Regions from separate parts of the Janibacter sp. UYMM211 genome, predicted to be linked through region 3. Evidence: predicted binding sites of a transcription regulator. Region 3 holds the regulator's gene; each other region holds the start of a gene.

Region 1 (5,104 bases), 190 kb from region 3:
CGAGGACGGGCTCGGCGAGCCCCTCCCGCAGGGCGCGCACGAGGACCTGGTCCTCGTCGTGCCCGCCGGCCCCGTGGAGGAAGAGCAGCGCCACCCCCTCAGGGTAGGGGTCAGGCGGTGCGCGCGGTGGCGAGCTCGACGAGCTCGGCGAGGGCCTCGACCGCCTCGGGCCGCGACCCCGGCAGGCCCGCGACCTCGTCCAGAGCAGCGCGCGAGGCGTCGACGAGCCGGGTGATCTCGGCCTCGACCTCGGCCACCGCGCCGGTGCTCGTCAACAGCTCGCGGAAGCGCGCCACCTGCGTGTCGTCGAGCTCGGGGTCGCCGAGGTGCTCCTCGAGCCAGGCCCGCTGCGCGACGTCGGCGGCCAGCCAGGCCCGGGCGACGAGGACCGTGCGCTTGCCCTCGCGCAGGTCGTCGCCCGCCGGCTTGCCCGTCTCGTCGGGGTCGCCGAAGACGCCGAGGAGGTCGTCGCGCAGCTGGAAGGCCTCGCCGAGCGCGAGCCCGTGGCGCGAGAGCGCCTCGCGCGTCGCCGGCGAGGCTCCCGCGGCGGCCGCGCCGATGAGCAGGGGGTGCTCGACGGAGTACTTCGCGCTCTTGTAGCGCAGCACCCGCCGGGCCCGCTCGACGCGCTCTGCGCCGTCGGCGGCCGACCACGGCTGCATCGACTCGACGACGTCGATGAACTGGCCGGCCATGAGCTGGGTGCGCATCCGCTCGAGGACCTCCCACGCCGCGGCGAGACGGTCGGCCGGCAGGCCCGAGCGCACGACGAGGTCGTCGCACCAGTCGAGGCAGAGGTTGCCGGCGAGGATCGCCCCGGACAGGCCGAAGCGGTCGGCGTCGCCGCGCCACCCGCGCTGCGCGTGCGCGGCGGCGAGCGCCCGGTGCGCCGCGGGGGCGCCGCGGCGGGTGTCGGAGTCGTCCATGACGTCGTCGTGGAGGAGGGCCGCGGCCTGGAAGAGCTCCATCGCCGAGGCGAGGGCCACCGGCACGTGCCCGTCCTCGCCGCCCCCCGCGCGCCAGCCCCAGTAGGCGAAGGCGGCGCGCAGCCGCTTGCCGCCGCGCACGAGCGAGCTGATCGCGTCGATGAGGTCGGCGACGTCCGGACCCATCTCGTCGAGATGACGTTGCTGACGGGCGATCTCGGCGTCGAGCTGGGCCTGGACCCGGCCCCGCAGATCGGCGGCGAAGGGGTCGGGCACGTCGGCTCCTCGAGGGTGGGGTCGGGCGGTGCGGTCGGTGCTGCGAGCGGCGACGTCGGCGGCGGTCTCAGCAGCAGGTACGCGCCAGCCTACGGGCAGGCCCGCGGGCTATGGTCGCCGCCATGACGTCGCCCAGCGCACCCGGCGGGACCATCCCGCAGCGGCTCTCCTCGACGCGTCCCTCGATCAGCTTCGAGTTCATGCCGCCCAAGGACGACGCGGGCGAGGCGGTGCTGTGGGAGGCGATCGCACGCCTCGAGCCCTTCGGCCCCGACTTCGTGTCGGTGACCTACGGCGCGGGCGGCTCGAGCCAGGACCGCACGCTGCGCGTCACCGAGCAGATCGGCCAGCGCACCTCGCTCACCGCGATGGCGCACCTCACGTGCGTCAGCCAGAGCGTCGACGACCTGCGCGAGGTGCTCGCCGGGTACGCCGCCGCCGGCATCGACCACGTCCTCGCCCTGCGCGGAGACCCGCCCGGTGACCCCGGCGGCGAGTGGACCGCGCACCCGCAGGGGCTCGACCACGCCGAGGACCTCGTCGCCCTGGTGCGCGAGGTCGGCGGCTTCGAGGTCGGCGTCGCGGCCTTCCCCGACGTGCACCCGAGCTCGGCCTCGTTGCGCGACGACGTCGAGACCCTCGTGCGCAAGGCCGACGCCGGCGCGAGCTTCGCCGTGACCCAGATGGTCTTCGACGCCGAGTCCTACCTGCGGCTGCGCGACGAGGTCGCCGCCCGCCGCGACCTGCCGATCACCCCCGGTCTCATGCCGGTGACGAGCGTCAAGCAGATCCGGCGGATGGCCCAGCTCATGGGCACGCCCCTGCCCGCGGCCGTCGTCGACCGCCTCCAGGCCGTCGACGGCGATCCCGCGGCGGTGCGGGCCGTGGGCGTCGAGATCGCCACCGAGCTCGCCGACCGGATGCTCGGGGAGGGCGCCCCGGGCCTGCACCTCATCACGATGAACCGCTCGACGGCGAGCCTCGAGGTGCTGCAGAACCTCTCGCACCTGCGCGCCTGAGCGACCGCTCGGCGCACGCCCCGCCCCCGTGCCCCGGCGGGCTTGACCACCTCGACGTCACCCGCGCTAGTGTGGCCACCAGTTCGAACAGGTGTTCGATCACGGGTGACGGCGACGAGCGGAGGACGCGGTGACGACGCGGGTGGCGGGCGAGAGGTGCGAGGTGCGAGGGGCTCCGGGCGGTGACTCATCGGGTGACGGGGGAGCGCCCCGGGCCTTCCTGTGGAGGGGGCGCCTCCACCGGGTGAGCCGGGTCGTCGACCGCTGGCAGGAGGACTGCCGCGGCGAGGTCTGGCGGGTCTGCGCGAGCTCGGGCCGAGGCGCCGACGAGGTCTTCGACCTGCGGGCGGACCGCGAGGACGGCGGGGCGGCCGTCGCCTGGTCGCTCGTGGCGGCGCGGGGCTGAGGGTGGTCGTGCACGGCATGGCGGACATCGAGCAGGTCGGCCGGCTCCTCGCCGACGCCGCCGACGCCCTCACCGAGGCGCACTGGGTGCGCGAGGCCCCCGAGCGGCTCGCCGCTACCCGGCTCGGCACGCTGCGGGTGGCCGCCGCGGTCCTCGCGGCACGCGGGCGCCCTGGCCAGGCGGCGGGCAGCCCGAGCAGCACCTGGCAGGTCCTCGCCCGGGTCGCCCCCGAGCTCTCGGAGTGGGCGGCGCACCTCGAGCGGGCCGAGCGTCGTCCTCCCGTCGACGTCCGCGGGGTCGACGACCTGCTGCGGGCGGGCGAGGACTTCCTCCTCGTCGCCGCGGCGACGCTCGGGCTGCCGGCTCCGAGCCTGCCGGCCACCCTCGTGCCCGTCAGCCTGAGCAGCACAGGTCTGCCCCCGTCGGGTCTGGGCGGCACCGGGCGCAACGAGGCCGAGGCGTCGTGACCCCGCCTGCGGGGTGGTCGCACCCGTGGGCCGGGCCGAACTAGGGTTGGGGCATCCACGTGCCGCACCCGTGGCGCACGAAGGGAGCACCGTGAGCGACGAACGCCGACCCGCCCGCCGCCGGGGGGTCGAGAGCAACCTGCGGACCGCCGCCGTGTGGTCCGAGGTCTCCACGCTGACCGCCGAGCGGCAGCGCGAGCTCGGCCGTGCCCTGCGCGTCCTCGACCTCGGAGGTGGCACCGGAGGGCTGGCCGTGCCGCTCGCCGAGCAGGGGCACACCGTGACCGTCGTCGACCCGAGCGCCGACGCCCTCGCCTCGCTGCGACGGCGGAGCGCCGAGTCGAGCGCCTCGGCCCGCATCAGCGCCGTCCAGGGCGACGCCGACACCCTCTCGGAGGTGCTCGCCGCCGGCAGCGTCGACCTCGTGTGCTGCCACGGGACCCTCGAGGTCGTCGACGACCCGGACACCACGCTGTGCCGGATCGCCGACGTCCTCGCGCCCGGTGGCTACCTCAGCCTCGTCACGGCGCAGCGCCTGGCCGCCGTCGTCGCCCGGGCGCTCGCCGGTCGCTTCGACCAGGCCCGGGCTGCGCTCGCCAGCCCGGACGGGCGCTGGGGGAGCGGCGACCCGATGCCGCGTCGCTTCGACCAGGGCGACGTCGTGGCCCGGCTCGGTCGGGCCGGCTTCACCGTCGAGGCGATCCACGGCGTGCGCATCTTCAGCGACCTCGTGCCCGGGGCGCTGCTCGACTCCGAGGCTGACCGCGCCGACGTGCTCGCGCTCGAGCAGGCGAGCGTCGCCGACGAGGAGCGCTCGGTGCTCAGCCACCTCGGCTCGCAGCTGCACGCCCTCGCCCGCAAGGACTGACGGCGTGATCCGGGGTGCGCGGCGATGAGCCGGCGGCAGTTCCGGGTCCCCGAGCGCCCGCACGACCGCCCGCTCGACGAGACCGGCTGCGGCGTCATGCACGTCGACATGGACGCCTTCTACGCCTCCGTCACCCTGCGCCACCACCCCGAGCTCGTCGGGACCCCGGTGATCATCGGCGGGGGAGAGCGCGGCGTCGTGCTGTCGGCGACCTACGAGGCCCGCGCCTTCGGCGTGACCTCGGCGATGCCCATGGTCCGGGCCCGACGGCTGTGCCCCCGGGCGACCGTCCTCGCCCCCGACCACCAGGAGTACTCCGCGGTCTCGAAGGGGGTCATGCGGATCTTCGAGGGGATCACCCCCTTCGTCGAGCCGATCAGCCTCGACGAGGCCTTCCTCGACGTCTCGGGGGCCACGCGCCTGCTCGGGGCACCGACGGCGATCGCGGAGCGGATCCGCGCCCAGGTGCGGGCCGAGCAGGGGATCACCTGCTCCGTCGGCATCGCGAGCACGAAGTTCGTCGCCAAGCTCGCGTCGGGCCTGGCCAAGCCCGACGGGGTCCTGCTCGTGCCGGCCGACGAGGTCGTCGACTTCGTCCAGCAGCTCCCGGTCGGCGCGCTGTGGGGCGTGGGCGACCGCACGGAGGAGACGCTGGCCCGGCTCGGGCTGCGCACCGTCGCCGACATCGCCCGGACCCCGCGTGAGCAGCTCGTGCGCGACCTCGGCGCCGCGACCGGCGCCCACCTGCACGACCTCGCGTGGGGCCGGGACCCGCGCCACGTCCAGCCCGTGCACCGCGAGCGCAGCATCGGCCACGAGCGCACCTTCTCCAGCGACGTCGGGGACCCGGAGGTCGTGCGCCGGGTGCTCCTCGGCCTGGCCGAGAAGGCTGCCGCACGACTGCGTGCGCAGGCTCTCGTCGGGCGCACGGTGAGCATCAAGGTGCGCTTCTCGGACTTCACGACGATCACCCGGTCGCGCTCGCTGTCCACCCCGACCGACGTCAGCCGCGACATCTACGCCGTCGCCCGCGAGCTCTACGACGGCCAGGGGGTGCAGAAGGCGCGGATCCGGCTCGTCGGGGTCCGGGTCGAGGGGCTGAGCGACTCTGCGAGCACCCCTGTCCAGGGTCTGCTCGACGA
Region 2 (5,104 bases), on a different contig from region 3:
GCGGTGATCTGGCGGGCACGGTCGGGGTGGCTCGACTCGAACATCGCGCTCCTTCATGTCGGTGGGCGTCGTCCCAGCACACCACCTGCTCGAGGTCCTCGCCCGTCAACCGATCGCGGACGCCCTCCGTGTCCTCATGAACTGGGGTCGACCCCGCGCGCACTTCGTGAGCTGCCCAGGTCGGAGCGGACGACCTCTCGCGCCCTGGCCAGGCTCATAGAGGCTGTCTTGAGTGTCTCTACCGCCCTCCCGTGCAACTGCGGCGGGACTATCCATTTCAGCTGGTTGAGCATCAGGATCGCCTCATCGACGTCCCGAGATGCCCGGGCGACCGCATCGATCGTCTCGTTCGACCCGAATGTGTAGATCTGTGCCAGCGTCTCGATCGGGATACCGATAGACGTACCGGGCAGCTCGATGTTGTTGCGAGGAGACCCTTCGCGCAGAGCCATACGCCAGGGCACAAGCTGATGCGACGACTGGACGATCCATTGCATGACCAGCGCGTAGACCCGCTCGCGCGATCCGTACAGCCGCGCCTGCTCGGCTTCGAGTTGCGTGAACTCCCGTTCGCGCTCGGCGTTCTCCCGCGACAGCTCCGCGATCTGCCGATTGCTCCGGTTGGTGAACAACCCGACACCGGCTACGGCTAGAGCTGTTATCGCAGCGGACGCGATGTATGCCCACCAAGTCATTTCCACCCCTACCACTCGACATGGTCAACCCTGCCGATCGAACATATCGGTCGCCAACGCGACGACGGCCGCCCCAACAGAACCCGACGGGCCACGCGCGGCGCCTCATCGAGTGGACCAGGATCCTCGAACACAGCGATCAAGTTCGTCGAAAAATCACTCGCCTTGATCACGACAATCAGATTCGTCGCGGGACTGGGCCAGGAGATCAGAATCGGTAATGCCCGGACACCTTCGCTCAGGTCTGCTCGCGCAGGTACCGGCCGAAGTGCGGCACGGTGAAGGCGATGCGGCCGCGCTCCCCCGAGTAGATGAGGCCCTTCTTCAGCAGTGCGTCGCGAGCCGGCGAGAGCGACTGCGGCTTCTTGCCGAGGTGCGAGGCGACCTCCGCGGTGGCGACGGACTCGATGTCGTCGAGCTCCTCCCCCTTCGCCGCGGTGTCGGCGGCCAGGTCGGCCATCGCGCGCAGGTACTCGCGCTCCCCCGGCGTCGCGCGCTCGAAGCGCGAGCCGAAGAAGCCGACGGCGAGCTCGCTCTCCGCGTCGGGAGCCGCGACGGTGACGTCGTCGGGGGTGATCGGCGAGCGGGGGGCCTTGTCCCACACGGACTTCCCGTACGCCTGGATGAAGTAGGGGTACCCGCCCGTCGCCGCGTAGAGACGGTCGAGGGCCTCCTGCTCGAAGGCTGCGCCCTCGAGCTCGGCGGGCGAGGTGAGCGCCCGGTCGGCGGCCTCGCGCGGCAGCCGGTCGATGCGCACGTAGCGGAACAGGCGCTCCGAGTAGGACTTGCTCGCCGAGAGCACGGCCGGCAGGTGCGGCAGCCCGGCGCCGACGACGATGACGGGCAGACCGGACTGGCTGATCTCGTGGCAGGCGGCGCACAGCGCGGAGATGTCGTCGGGCCCGAGGTCCTGCATCTCGTCGATGAAGACGGCGACGCCGCGGCCGAGGTCCGCCGCGAGCCCGCCGACGTCGGTGAGCAGCTCGACGAGGTCGATCTCGATGTCGCCGGAGTCGGCGCGACCCTTGATGGCGGGCGCGTCGATGCCGCCGGTCCACATCTCGCGCAGCTTCGTGCCCGGCGCGGAGTCACGCTGCCCGAAGGACTTGATGACGCCGAGGACGTGCTCGACCTCCTCGGCCTGGCTGTGGCCGAGCTCGCGGACCGCCTGGTGCAGGGCGCTGGCGAGGGGGCGGCGCAGCCGCTGGTCCGGGCGGGCCTCGATCTTGCCGGTCCCCCACCGCGCGCGGACGGCGGCGCTGCGCAGCTGGTTGAGGAGCACCGTCTTGCCCACGCCGCGCAGCCCGGTGAGGACGAGGCTGCGGTCGGGACGGCCGGCGGCGACCCGCGCGAGGACGACGTCGAAGGTCTGCAGCTGCTCCTCGCGACCCGCGAGCTCGGGCGGTCGCTGGCCGGCGCCGGGCGCGTACGGGTTGGTGATCGGGTCCATGAGATCGGACGGTATCCCGATGTCTAGCCGTCTCCCGATATCTCGGTAGCGAGTCGCAGCGAAGGGGTGTCGGTCAGGTCTCGTCGGGGCGGCAGCGTTGTCGGTGGTCGAACGTATGTTCTACCCATGGCTCTCGCACCAGCCCTTCGCCCCTCTCCGGACGGTCCGCGTCCGGGTGGGGCCTGCGGTGAGGTGCACGCCGGTCTGGACCGGCTCGAGGCCGATCTCGACGCGCTCGGGCGGGCGCCGGGGGTCACCGCCCGCGAGATGGGCGAGGTCATGCGTGAGCTGACCCGTCTGCTCAACCGGATGCAGGCCCTCACCGACAAGGGCGCGGCCGTCGCCGCGTCGATCGACGTCGCCGGACGGACCGGGGCGCGGTCGACGGGGCAGTGGCTGGCCCAGGTGACGAGTAGCGACCCGCGGGCGGGCTACCGGCAGGCCCAGCGGGCCGAGGGCGCGGGTCTGGCCGCCGTGACGTCGGGCGGGAGCGTGTTGAAGGGGTCCGGGGCGGTGGGGGTCGGTTCGGTGGCAGACGGGTCCGCTGGAGACGGGGCGAAGGGAGCCGAGGTGAGCCTCACGGGGCGTGCCCAGCTCGCCGGCGACCTGTCGCGCGAGCAGGTCGAGGTCATCCAGACCAGCCTGTCCGCGCTGCCCGACGGGCTGGCGCCGGAGGCGGTCCTCGGGTGCGTGCGCGAGCTCATCGAGCTCGCGCACGGGCACGGGCACGGGCACGGACCACGAGACCTCCGCCGCCTCGCGGCACGGGTGCTCGAGCAGGTCGGGCAGCCGGTCGAGGTCGTCGACGCCCACGAGGAGCAGCAGGTGCGCAGCGCCGAGGACCTCGCGTGGGAGCGCGCCTCCTTCTGGATCCGCGACAACGGCGACGGGACGATGCACGGTCAGTTCACCGTGCCCACCCTCGCCGGGCAGACGCTGAAGAAGATCCTCGACGCGATGTCCTCGCCGCGACGACGCGGCGCCGCAGGTCCTGACGGCAGCACCGGGGCGGGTGACGAGACGTCGGCTGGCGCGGGCGCGTCAGGGGCGGATGCCTCAGGGGCCGGCGCGTCAGGGGCCAGCACGTCAGGGGCCGGCGTGCCGCTCCCGGCGTGGTGCGACCCCGGGCTCAGCCCGCGCGACCGGCAGGTCGCCCGCCAGCAGCGCCAGGGGCAGGACCTCTCCGTCCTCCTCGGGCACCTGCCGACCGACCACCTCCACGAGAAGACCGCGGCCACCGTCGTCGTCACCACGCGCCTCAGCGACCTCGTCGGGGAGACGCTGCGCGTCGGGTCCACCGACACGGGCGACACGCTCAGCCCGGGCGAGGTCCGCCGGGTCGCGTGCCAGGCCGGCATCGTCCCCGCGGTCCTCGACGGAGACTCCGTCCCGATCGACCTCGGCCGGCAGACCCGCTTCTACTCGTCGACGCAGCGCGTGGCGCTCGCGACGATCTACGACACGTGCGCGGCACGAGGGTGCGACATCCCCTTCGCCTGGACGGAGGTCCATCACGCGCACCCGTGGAAGCTCGGCGGGAGCACCGACCTGAAGAACGGCATCCCCCTGTGCGGCAGGCACCACCGCATGCTCGACCGGGGCTTCGAGCATCGGGTGCTGCGTGAGGGCAGCCGTGTCGTCGTCGAGCTCGCGAGACGACGGACGTAGGGGCGTGCCGTGGTCCCGAGGTGCGAGGACGTGACGAAGCGGGGCGACGAGCCTCGACCAGCCGTGGCCCCTGAGGTGCGAAGCGAAGCGGCGAGCCCCGACGGGCCGTCCACCGGCACGTGCGACGAGACAGGAGGGGTCCGCGTGACCGAGGTCGTGACGGCGGGGCCGCAGAGGCCTAGGTTCGTGCCATGACGCGCTGGACGGTCGAGGACGTCGCCCGGATGAGGCTGCTCTCGCAGCGGCTCGTCGACCCGATGGGGTCGCCGACGGAGGTGGTGCGGCACCTGACGTGCACGCAGGCGCAGGACTTCCCCGGGTCGACCATGTCGATCGCGCTGCGGACGACGGGGCGGTCGCTCGCCGAGGTCTACGACGCCTACGACGCGCGCGAGATCGTGCGGTCGTGGCCGATGCGCGGCACCCTCTTCGCCGTGGCGGCCGAGGACCTCGGCTGGATGCTCGACGTCATGGGCGAGCCGACCCTGCGCTCGACGCAGCGTCGTCGTCTCGAGCTGGGTCTGCCCGACGAGGTGATCGAGCGCTCCGAGCAGGTGGCCCGCGAGGCGATCCCCGCCGAGGGGCTCAGCCGGTCCGAGCTGCTCGAGGCATGGACCGGGGCCGGGGTGCCGGTCGACGGCGGCCGGGGGTACCACCAGATCGCGCACCTCGCCCTGAGCCAGGTCATCTGCCTGGGCCCGACCCGTCGCGCGGAGGGGCGAGCGGTCGAGCAGCTCTTCGTGCTCTGCGAGGACTGGCTGCCGGCGACGGAGCGGTTGACGCGCGAGGAGGCCGTGACCCGGTGGTTCACGCGGTACGTGCTCGGGCACGGCCCGGTGGCCGAGGCCGACTTCATGTGGTGGAGCAAGTTCCTGCGCCGCGACCTCTCCCCCGTCGTCGCCGACCCGCCGACCACGCTGACGTCGATCGAGGTCGACGGGGTGAGGCACTGGGTCGACCCCGAGGTGCTCGAGACGTACGGCTCGCGCAAGCGGGCGACCGCAGCACCCCTGCTGCTGCCCGGCTTCGACGAGGTCGTGCTCGGCTACGGCGACCGCTCGCCGGTGATGACCGACGAGCAGGAGCGCGTGCACGTCGTCCCGGGCAAGAACGGCGTCTTCCGCCCCACCGTCGTCCAGGCCGGGCGCGCGCTCGGCACGTGGACCCGGCCCAAGGGCAAGGCCACGACGGTCGACGTCGTCGTCTTCGACGAGGACGGGCTACCCGGGCCGGTGGAGCGAGCGCTCCCCCGCCTCACCCAGGGGTTGCCGCGATGAGCCCGGTCCGACGC
Region 3 (5,104 bases):
GGTGGTCGTCGGGTCGCCGAGGCCGGCCTGCTCTCCCGGCATCGGGCCCGCCGTCGGGATGCCGGACGCGGGGGGAGAGACGGGCGGCGGGGGACCCGTGGCAACGTGCGGGGTCGGCGGCGGGGCCACGGGCGGCGCCTGCACCGGAGCCTCTGCGTGCCGCCGGGCGAAGGGTGTGCCCTCGTCCTGCGGCGTGGTGTCGTCCTGCTTCTCGGCGACCACCCCACGGGTGAGGCGACCCGCGACGAGGCCGAGGACGGCCGCGCCGGCGAGGAAGGCGCCCGGGCGGCGGCGTGCGTAGCTCGTGAGCTCGGCGACGACGTCACCGGGCTCGCGGGCCTCGAGCCAGTCCGCCGCGGTGCGGGTGCGCTGAGCCGCCTGTCGGGCGAGGTCGCCGCCGACGCCGGAGTCGGCGTGATCGGCCATCCCGCCGAGGTCGTCGGCGAGGGTGCGCAACCCGCCCGCAGCTCGGCTCTGCTGGTCCGACCCCTGGCTGCTCAGCTCGGAGCGCACCTGGTGGTAGAGGTCGCGGATCTGCTGCTGGGTCTCCTGGGCGACGTGCTGGGCCTCGTCCTTCGCGGTCGCGGCGACCTGCTGGGTGCCCTCCCGGGCGTCTCCGGCGACGGAGGCGGCCTCGTCCTTGGCGACGGACGCCGTGCCGGCGCCTGCGCTGCCCGGGGTCGAGCGGTCCTGGTCGTACGGTCCTGCGGTCATCTGCAGTCCCCTCTTCGGTGAGTGGTGCAACGGGCGCAGACCCGGGCGCTGGCGACGCTGCCGGCCTGCCTGACCTTGTGGACGCTAGTGACCTCCGGCGAGCGGGGGCCGCGAGCGCACTACAGCCTTCGGGGTGGTATCTCGGGCTCTGACCTGGGCGGACGCCCCGCAGGGGACGGTCAGGTCCTCGCGCGACGCCCGCGGCCGCGGGGGGCGGATACTGGTGCGGTGAGCACCCCCGAGACCTTCCGCGAGATCGCCGACGTGCTGAGCCGCGGGCCGGCGCTGGCCCTCACCGGCGCGGGGATGTCGACCGACTCGGGGATCCCCGACTACCGCGGTCCGGACGGCACGCGCCGGGTGACGCCGATGCACCTGTCGGAGTTCATCGGCAGCAGCGCCGCCCGGCGGCGCTACTGGGCGCGCAGCTACGTGGGGTGGCGCCGCTTCAGCGCAGCCCTGCCCAACCGCGCCCACGAGCTCGTCACGCACCTGCAGGAGCGCGGTCAGGTCGGCGCCGTCATCACCCAGAACGTCGACGGCCTGCACCAGGCGGCCGGCAGCACCGGTGTCGTCGAGCTGCACGGGAGCCTGGCCGAGGTGGTCTGCCTCGCGTGCGGCGCCCGGGAGGCCCGGGCCGCGCTCGACGAGCGGATGGCGCAGCGCAACCCCGGCTTCGACGCGGACAGCGACGAGATCCGACCCGACGGCGACGTGCGCCTCGAGGAGGTCGAGGTCGAGACCTTCGAGGCGCCGCTCTGCCTCGTGTGCGGGTCGGACATGCTCAAGCCCGACGTCGTCTTCTTCGGCGGCTCGGTCGACAAGCCGCTCGTCGAGCACTGCTTCGCGCTCACGGAGGCGGCGCCGAGCCTGCTCGTGCTCGGGTCGAGCCTGCAGGTGATGTCCGGCCTGCGCTTCGTGCGGCGGGCCGCCAAGCTCGGCACGCCGGTCGTCATCATCACGAGGGGACGCACGCGCGGTGACGACCTCGCGACCCACCGGGTCGACGGCTCGCTCGACACGAGCCTGGACGCGCTGGTCCGCGCCAGCGCACAGGTCGGCTGACCGCCCCGCCACGCTGGACGGGCCCGCCCCGTGCAGGGGCGGGCCCGTCCGGCCGGGGCGGCGCGCCAGGCTCAGATGCGGCGCAGGACCGCGGTGACCTTGCCGAGGATCGTCGCGTGGTCGCCGTCGATCGGCTCGAAGGCGGGGTTGTGGGGGAGCAGCCACACCTTGCCGTCACGTCGCTTGAAGGTCTTGACCGTCGCCTCGTCGTCGAGCATCGCCGCGACGATGTCGCCGTTGTCGGCCGTCGGCTGCTGGCGCACGACGACCCAGTCGCCGTCGCAGATCGCGGCCTCGATCATCGAGTCGCCGACGACGCGCAGGAGGAAGAGGGAGCCCTCGCCGACGACCTGCTTCGGCAGCGGGAAGACCTCCTCGACGCTCTCCTCGGCGACGATCGGCACGCCCGCGGCGATCTGGCCGAGCACCGGCACGTACGTGGCGGCGGGGTGGGCGTCGCCGCTGCCCGTCGCGTCGGGGTCGTGGGGGCTGGCGCCACCGCGGTAGCCGGCGATGTCGTGGGTCTGCGCGTCGCCCTCGGGGGAGCGGGGCGCCTCGGGCGAGACGACCTCGATGGCGCGGGGCCGGTTGGGGTCACGGCGCAGGTAGCCCTTGCGCTCGAGCGCGGTCAGCTGGTGGGCCACCGAGCTCGGGCTCGTCAGCCCGACCGCGTCGCCGATCTCGCGCAGGCTCGGCGGGTAGCCCCGCGTCGCGACCGCGCTGCGGATCACCTCGAGGACCTTGACCTGCCGGGCGGTCAGCCCCTCGCCGTTGTCCCGCACCGGCAACGTGCGGATGTTGTCCTCGCTCATCGCGCCCCTCGCTGTCTCGCTCGCGCCGCGACCCGTGAGGGGGCGGCTGGTGGCCTGCTCCTGCGGGGGAGGACAGCGTTGTCGGTGCTCGCTGGTTGTCTCTCCCGTGTGGCCGACGGTAGTGCTCGGCCCGGTCTAGATCAAACACATGTTCGAGCGTGTCTTGTTCTCGCTCGAACACCTGTGCTAGACATCGTGCAGACGCCTCGTCGAACACCGGTTCGACCAGACGACCAGGAGGAGACCATGAGCGCACTCACCGTCCAGGCCCCGCAGCACGCTGCCCGGCCCTCGGCGCTGCGCGACCCGCGCCGGGCCGAGCGCCACCTCGTGTCCGTGCCGACGGGGACCGACGTCCCCACCGAGCTGCGGGTGACCCGTCGGGGTCGCCTCGCGCTCACGACGATCGCCGTCGCGGCGCTGCTCGCGCTCGGCACCGGCATCGCGACCGCGGGCGGCGAGGCCGCGGCGGCCACGACCGTCACCGTCGAGCAGGGGCAGACCCTCAGCGACGTCGCCGCCCGCCAGATGCCCGGCGTGCCCACGAGCGCGGCCGTCTCGGCCATCCGCTCGGAGAACGCGCTGAGCACCCCCTTCGTCCACGCCGGCCAGGAGCTCGTCATCCCGACGCGCTGACCGTCACGACGGATCACCAGACCACCCGGGTCCCTCGACCCGACCCGGGCGATAGCGACGGCCGCACCTCCACCGGGTGCGGCCGTCGTGCTGTCCCCGCCGGCTGTCGACAGGGCCTCGCACCGGCGTGTCGCCCGGTATCCCGGGCCTTCTCGCCCGGGGGCTTGCCGGGTCTTGCGTGCGTGGTGGTGGGCGTGATGAAATGGCACTACATCTAGTGGTTACACCGATGTCATTCGTCCACATGTAGTGCACATGTACGACGATGTTGTCCACCGGTTGTCGACAGATGTCCACAGCAGAACCGCCCTGATCCACACCCCGGTCCACAGCCGGCGACCCGCCTCGTGCAAGTCAGCCGGTGCCCGACCTGTGCCACCGTGCCCGAGAGGAGAGCATCGTGCACTGCCCCTTCTGCCGTCACACCGACTCTCGCGTCATCGACTCGCGCACGGCTGACGACGGGTCCTCGATCCGTCGTCGTCGGCAGTGCCCCGAGTGCAACCGGCGCTTCACCACGCTCGAGAGCGCGAGCCTGAGCGTGACGAAGCGCTCGGGGGCGGCGGAGCCCTTCAGCCGGGCCAAGGTCCTCGTCGGCGTCCGCAAGGCCTGCCAGGGCCGACCGGTCACCGAGGACCAGCTGGCCCTGCTCGCCCAGCGCGTCGAGGAGGCCGTGCGGGCGCAGGGCAGCGCCGAGATCGACGCCCACGAGATCGGGATGGCGATCCTCGGCCCGCTGCGCGAGCTCGACGAGGTCGCCTACCTGCGCTTCGCGAGCGTCTACCAGGCCTTCGACTCGCTCGAGGACTTCGAGGCCGCCATCACCCTGCTGCGCGCCGAGCACACCGCTCTCGCGCAGGACGCCCCCTAGACCCCCGGGTACCGGCACGCGATCGGGCTGTCGGTACCCGGTGACACGCTTGATGCGAGGTCTTCCCTTGCACGCCGCCCGCACCACACAGCACCACATGAGCAGCACCACCTGCAGACCCGCACCACCGAGAGAGGGACCATGACCGAGACCGCCGGCAAGCCCAGCACCCGTCGATCCGCGAAGAACCGCGGCATCACGGTCGAGCGCATCTACACCACCGAGGGCGTCCACCCCTACGACGAGGTGACCTGGGAGAAGCGCGACGTCGTCCAGCAGAACTGGAAGACCGGCGCGACGATCTTCGAGCAGCGCGGGGTCGAGTTCCCCGACTTCTGGTCGGCCAACGCGAGCACCATCGTCACGACGAAGTACTTCCGCGGCGCCGTCGGCACGCCCGAGCGCGAGCAGGGTCTCAAGCAGCTCATCGACCGCGTCGTGCTCACCTACGTCAAGGCGGGCAAGGACCACGGCTACTTCGCGACCCCGGTCGACGCCGAGATCTTCGAGCACGAGCTGACCTACGCCCTGCTCCACCAAGTCTTCAGCTTCAACTCCCCGGTGTGGTTCAACGTCGGCACGAAGAGCCCCCAGCAGGTCTCGGCGTGCTTCATCCTCTCCGTCGACGACTCGATGGACTCGATCCTCAACTGGTACAAGGAAGAGGGCTTCATCTTCAAGGGCGGCTCCGGCGCCGGCCTCAACCTCTCCCGCATCCGGTCCAGCAAGGAGCTGCTCTCCTCCGGCGGCACCGCCTCCGGCCCCGTGAGCTTCATGCGCGGTGCCGACGCGTCGGCGGGCACCATCAAGTCCGGTGGCGCCACGCGTCGCGCGGCGAAGATGGTCGTCCTCGACGTCGACCACCCGGACATTGAGGAGTTCGTCGAGACCAAGGCCCGCGAGGAGGACAAGATCCGGGCCCTGCGCGACGCGGGCTTCGACATGGACCTCGGCGGCGCCGACATCGTCTCGGTCCAGTACCAGAACGCGAACAACTCGGTGCGCG
Region 4 (5,104 bases), on a different contig from region 3:
CTCTGGCTCGGCGTCGACGACGCCGCCCAGGACCCGCTGGCCCGGCTCGCTCGCGGGTGCCGGGCCGCGGCCTCGGTGTCGGGCGCGAGCCCGGACGGGCGGGCCTTCGTGCCGCACCTCACCCTCGCGCGGCTGCGCCGCCCGGTCGAGGCGACGCGGTGGCTGCGGGTCCTCGACGCGTGGCAGGCGGACCCCTTCGTCGTCGACGAGGTCGAGCTCGTCGCCTCCTTCCTCGGCGAAGGGGCGAAGGGGCGGCCCCGTCACGAGGTCGTCGCGACCGTGCCGCTCGGAGCGGACCCGTTGCCGCCGGGAGAGGCGCTGCGCGAGGGTTGACGCATGGCCGAGCGCTTCGTCGACGTGGATCTCAGCGGGGCCCGCTTCGAGCGGGTCGACCTGTCGGGGGCGGTGCTGCGCTCGGTCCTGGTCGACGGCGCCGAGATCGAGGCCCCGTGGCTGCTCGCCGGCGGTGCCGGCCTCGTCGTCAACGGCGTGGACGTGGCTCCCCTCGTCGACGCCGAGCTCGACGCCCGGATGCCCGGCCGGTCGCTGCGGCGTGCGGGCGACCCCGACGGGCTGAGGGCGGCGTGGGCGGCGCTGGAGCGGTCGTGGGAGCGGGTCCTGGAGCGGGTCGCGGCCATGCCGTCCGGCACGGTCGACGTGAGCGTCGACGACGAGTGGTCCTTCGCGCAGACCCTGCGTCATCTCGTCATGGCGACCGACACGTGGCTCGGGCGCGCGGTGCTCCGGCTCGAGCAGCCCTACCACCCCCTCGGCCAGCCGCACGCCGAGTACGAGACCGACGGCTACGACATGTCGGTCTTCACGACGCGGCAGCCGACGTACGAGGAGGTGCTCGAGGCGCGGGCAGGGCGTCAGCGGATGGTCCGTGAGCACCTCGCGACGCTCGTCGCCGACGACCTCGCCCAGGTGCGGGCCAACCCCTGGGCGCCGCAGCACGCGGAGACGACGCTGTCGTGCCTGCGCACGATCCTCGACGAGGAGTGGGAGCACCAGCGCTACGCGGTGCGCGACCTCGACCTGCTCCAGGCCCGGTCGGCGTCGTCGGACACTCAGCCGACGAACATGCAGAAGGGGTGACCGGCCGGGTCGGCGACGACGTAGAGGGGCTCCTCGGGGTCCTGCGAGCGGTCGAGGACGAGCCGGCCGCCGAGGTCGAGGGCCCGCCGCAGGTTGGCCTCGAGGGCAGGGACGTCGGGGACGGTGCAGTCGACGTGGAGCTGCATCGGCACGTCGTCGTCGGGCCAGGTCGTCGCGGTGAGCCGCTCGACCTGGTGGACGGCCAGGGCGCGCCCGCCGTCGGGCTGGTGCAGGACGAGCCAGTCGGCGTCGTCGCGCTCGCCCTCGGCCGGCGGCTCGTCGCCGGGTCGGTAGACGAGGCCGAGGAGACGGCGGTAGAACTCGGCGAGGGCTCGGGCGTCGGTGGTGTCGAGGACGGTCTGGCACAGGCGGGGGAGGGGGACCTCGCCCTCGTCGGGCCTGCTCCCGGGCTGGGTCGTCATCGCGTGTCCTCCTCGTGGCGGCCGTCGGCGGCCCGACACGCCGTCCGGCGCGTCGGTGCACGACCTCGAACACCTGTTCGGCTAGGTTTGTGCACAGCGGTCATCCCGACGGCATCAGTATCCACAGCCTCACGGCGGCTGGGGTCGTTGTCGGTGGTGGTCCCTAGCGTCTGACCCGACAGCACGACGAGACCGACCGTGCGACGGTTCGCCGGTGGGCGCGCCCGACCCGAGCAAGAACAGGCAGGTACCTGGCATGGCTGATGTCACCGCCATCGACACCAAGCTCCACGAGCAGAAGCTGAAGTCCCTCGACTCCGTCATGGGCCAGATCGAGAAGTCGCACGGCAAGGGCGCGATCATGCGCCTGGGCGACGACGTCCGGCCGCCCATCGCCGTCATCCCGACCGGGTCGATCTCCCTCGACATCGCGCTCGGCATCGGCGGGCTGCCCCGCGGCCGGGTGGTCGAGATCTACGGCCCCGAGTCGAGCGGCAAGACGACGGTCGCTCTCCACGCCGTCGCCAGCGCCCAGCGCGCCGGTGGCATCGCGGCCTTCATCGACGCCGAGCACGCCCTCGACCCCGAGTACGCCAAGAAGCTCGGCGTCGACACCGACGCACTCCTCGTCTCCCAGCCCGACACCGGTGAGCAGGCGCTCGAGATCGCCGACATGCTCATCCGCTCCGGTGCTCTCGACATCATCGTCATCGACTCGGTGGCGGCGCTCGTGCCGCGCGCCGAGATCGAGGGCGAGATGGGCGACAGCCACGTCGGTCTCCAGGCCCGTCTCATGAGCCAGGCGCTGCGCAAGATCACCGGTGCGCTCAACACCTCGGGCACGACGGCGATCTTCATCAACCAGCTCCGCGAGAAGATCGGCGTGATGTTCGGCTCCCCGGAGACGACGACCGGTGGCAAGGCGCTGAAGTTCTACGCCTCCGTGCGTCTCGACGTCCGGCGCATCGAGACGCTCAAGGACGGCAGCGAGCCGGTCGGCAACCGCACCCGCGTCAAGGTCGTCAAGAACAAGGTCTCCCCGCCCTTCAAGCAGGCGGAGTTCGACATCCTCTACGGGCAGGGCATCTCCCGCGAGGGCGGTCTCATCGACCAGGGCGTCGACCACGGCTTCGTGCGCAAGGCCGGTGCCTGGTACACGTACGAGGGCGACCAGCTCGGCCAGGGCAAGGAGAACGCCCGCAACTTCTTGAAGGACAACCCGCAGCTCGCCGACGAGATCGAGGTCAAGATCAAGACCAAGCTCGGCATCGGGGTCCCGGTCGAGGAGCCCGAGGGCAGCGTCGACGTCCCGGTCGACTTCTGATCGCACCGGCTGACGCCGACACGCAGAGCTGATCGCCCGCGATGAGCAGCACCGACGAGACCGCCGCGCCCGGCACGCCCCAGGAGCAGACCCTGGAGCGGCTGCGCGCGGCGGTCGCGCGTGCCCAGGCGGGGGAGCCGACCCCGGGCGGGCAGAGCGCGCCGAGTGCGCCGAGCGGGCCCCCGCCGCCCGAGGCGCCCGACGACGACGCCGACCCCCGGGCGGTGGCCCGGGCCGTCGTGCTGCGGGCGCTCACCGGGTCGCCGAAGTCGCGCGCCGAGCTCGAGCGCACGCTGCGGCGCAAGGGCTGCCCCGACGACGTCGCCGCCGAGGTGCTCGACCGCATGGAGCACGTGGGCCTCGTCGACGACGAGGCGTACGCGCAGATGTTCGTGCGCTCCAAGCGCACCGGTCGGGGCCTGGCCCGGCGGGCGCTGCAGCACGAGCTGCGGGCGAAAGGGGTCGACGACGAGACGGCGAGCGGGGTGCTCGCCCAGATCGACGTCGACGACGAGCGCGACGTCGCGCGTGAGCTCGTCGCGAAGAAGCTGCGCTCGATGCACGGCCTCGAGCGGGTCGTGCAGACCCGCCGCCTCGCGGGGATGCTCGCCCGGAAGGGCTACTCCTCGGAGATCTCCCGTCAGGTGATCGCCGAGTCCCTCGACGCGCTGCCCGAGCACCAGCGCGACTGACTGACCCGCGCACCCTGTCGCACCCCGGCATGGGGAGCGCTCCCCATTCCCCACCGCGAGGGGCCCGCCCTAGCGTCGCTGGCACACCGGCGAGGGAGCGGGCATGGGCACGAGCGGTCACGAGCACGACCACGACGAGCACGAGCACCAGGGCGGGGGCAGGACCCGCTCGATGACCATCCGGCGGGTCAGCCTGCCGGCCTTCGAGACCGCCCTCGCGGCGGCCACCGGTGAGGACGTGCCGGCGCCGGAGGGAGCCTGGGCAGAGCTGGAGCGCGCCGAGATCGCGAGCGGTGGGACGCTGCTCCCGTCGTGGGCTCGTGCCCTCGCGGCAGCCCCGGGAGCGCCGGTGCAGGTGCGCGTCGTCGCCCGCCAGGACCTCGTCTCCTTCGAGAGCGACATCGCCCTGCTGCCCGGCATCGCGCTCGTGCGCACGCAGCGGGTCCGCCTGCGCGCCACGGCCGAGGGCTACGAGGCGGTGGGGCGAGAGGGCGCCGTCGAGCTCGTCGCGGTCCAGCCCGAGCAGCTGTGGGCGGCCGTGCGCAGGGTGCTGCCGCCCCACGAGGCGCTGCGGGCAGCCGCTCATGTGACCCCGCTGAGCCGCGAGCGCCATCTCGCGCCGCCGCGCGGTGTCGCCGAGGACCTGAGTCGACGCGTCGAGGCCGACCCGCTCGGGCGCACCCCCGGCGCCGTCCTCGAGTCCGCCGTCGACGACCCCGAGCTGTCGGCGGTGCTCGCCGGCGGCGAGGCCCAGGTCGCCCTGACCGTCCTGGCGCGCACCGGCGCGGACGTCGTCGTGCCGGTGGGCAGCGGCCACTGGGTGCTCGCTGACGAGCACCTGTGCGCCGTGCGCACGGCGTCCGGGACGCTCGACGTCGTCGGGGTCGAGCCGGGTGACGTCGCCGCCCAGCTGCGCTACCTCGTCACCGGCGCCCACGCTCTCGTCGACGAGGCGATCACCGGGCAGGTCGGGGCATGAGCGTCACCGAGGGCCTCGACCCCGCGCTCGTGCGCGAGGTGGCCGCGCACCTCGCCGACCAGGCGGGCCGTGCCGACGACGTCGGCACGAGTGGCACCGCGATGCTGCGCGTCCTCGACGGGTGCTGGGCCGGGGGCGACGTCGAGGACTTCGCCCGGGGGTGGCAGCAGGCTGCGCCGTCGATCTCGGCGGCGGCTCACGCGCTGCGCTCGGCCGCTGACGACCTCGAGCGCCAGGTCGCCGACCAGGAGGGCACGAGCGGCGGTCGCGCCCCGTCGGTGCCGGTGGCCCACGAGCCGCCCGCCCGGCCCTGGTGGCAGGACGCGTGGGAGGGCGCGGGCGACCTCGCCGACGACCTCCTCGGCGCGGGCGAGGAGGTGCTCGACACCGTCGCCGACGGCGCGGGATGGCTCGGGGACCGTGCCGAGGACGGGCTGGACTGGCTCGGTGACCCCGGCGAGGACACCGGGCGCTGGCTGGGCGACCGCGCGAGCGATCTCGTCGTCGGGCTGTCCCGGTACGGGGAGAGCGTCGCTCACACCTTCGTCCGCCTCACCGAGTCAGCCGGCCACCACCTCGACCTCTTCAC

Evidence for each region. The regulator LexA, encoded in region 3, represses DNA repair genes until DNA is damaged. The targets are predictions, from matches to a motif close to TCGAACANNTGTTCGA.
Region 1: a site for LexA is predicted at 2,305-2,320, ahead of ABIB53_RS00455 (DUF6504 family protein). Genes of this name have one in related genera too.
Region 2: a site for LexA is predicted at 2,253-2,268, ahead of ABIB53_RS13675 (HNH endonuclease signature motif containing protein). Genes of this name have one in related genera too.
Region 4: a site for LexA is predicted at 1,586-1,601, ahead of recA (recombinase RecA). Genes of this name have one in related genera too.

Annotation. Positions count from the first base shown of each region.
Region 1 covers NZ_JBEPOY010000001.1:92,253-97,356, reverse strand. The annotation lists gene ABIB53_RS00470 (alpha/beta fold hydrolase) at 1-94, opposite strand, end outside; gene ABIB53_RS00465 (polyprenyl synthetase family protein) at 111-1,202, opposite strand; gene metF (methylenetetrahydrofolate reductase [NAD(P)H]) at 1,325-2,221, shown strand; gene ABIB53_RS00455 (DUF6504 family protein) at 2,352-2,627, shown strand; gene ABIB53_RS00450 (SAV_6107 family HEPN domain-containing protein) at 2,645-3,094, shown strand; gene ABIB53_RS00445 (methyltransferase domain-containing protein) at 3,186-3,962, shown strand; gene ABIB53_RS00440 (DNA polymerase IV) at 3,987-5,104, shown strand, end outside.
Region 2 covers NZ_JBEPOY010000005.1:121,813-126,916, forward strand. The annotation lists gene ABIB53_RS13660 (PaaI family thioesterase) at 1-44, opposite strand, end outside; gene ABIB53_RS13665 (hypothetical protein) at 135-632, opposite strand; gene ABIB53_RS13670 (ATP-binding protein) at 934-2,145, opposite strand; gene ABIB53_RS13675 (HNH endonuclease signature motif containing protein) at 2,272-3,813, shown strand; gene ABIB53_RS13680 (winged helix DNA-binding domain-containing protein) at 4,005-5,090, shown strand.
Region 3 covers NZ_JBEPOY010000001.1:278,467-283,570, reverse strand. The annotation lists gene ABIB53_RS01270 (hypothetical protein) at 1-714, opposite strand, end outside; gene ABIB53_RS01265 (NAD-dependent protein deacetylase) at 943-1,779, shown strand; gene lexA (transcriptional repressor LexA) at 1,851-2,591, opposite strand; gene ABIB53_RS01255 (LysM peptidoglycan-binding domain-containing protein) at 2,838-3,227, shown strand; gene nrdR (transcriptional regulator NrdR) at 3,628-4,098, shown strand; gene ABIB53_RS01245 (vitamin B12-dependent ribonucleotide reductase) at 4,240-5,104, shown strand, end outside.
Region 4 covers NZ_JBEPOY010000002.1:747,554-752,657, forward strand. The annotation lists gene thpR (RNA 2',3'-cyclic phosphodiesterase) at 1-333, shown strand, start outside; gene ABIB53_RS08680 (DinB family protein) at 337-1,098, shown strand; gene ABIB53_RS08685 (VOC family protein) at 1,071-1,520, opposite strand; gene recA (recombinase RecA) at 1,777-2,844, shown strand; gene ABIB53_RS08695 (regulatory protein RecX) at 2,886-3,536, shown strand; gene ABIB53_RS08700 (hypothetical protein) at 3,640-4,515, shown strand; gene ABIB53_RS08705 (alpha/beta hydrolase family protein) at 4,512-5,104, shown strand, end outside.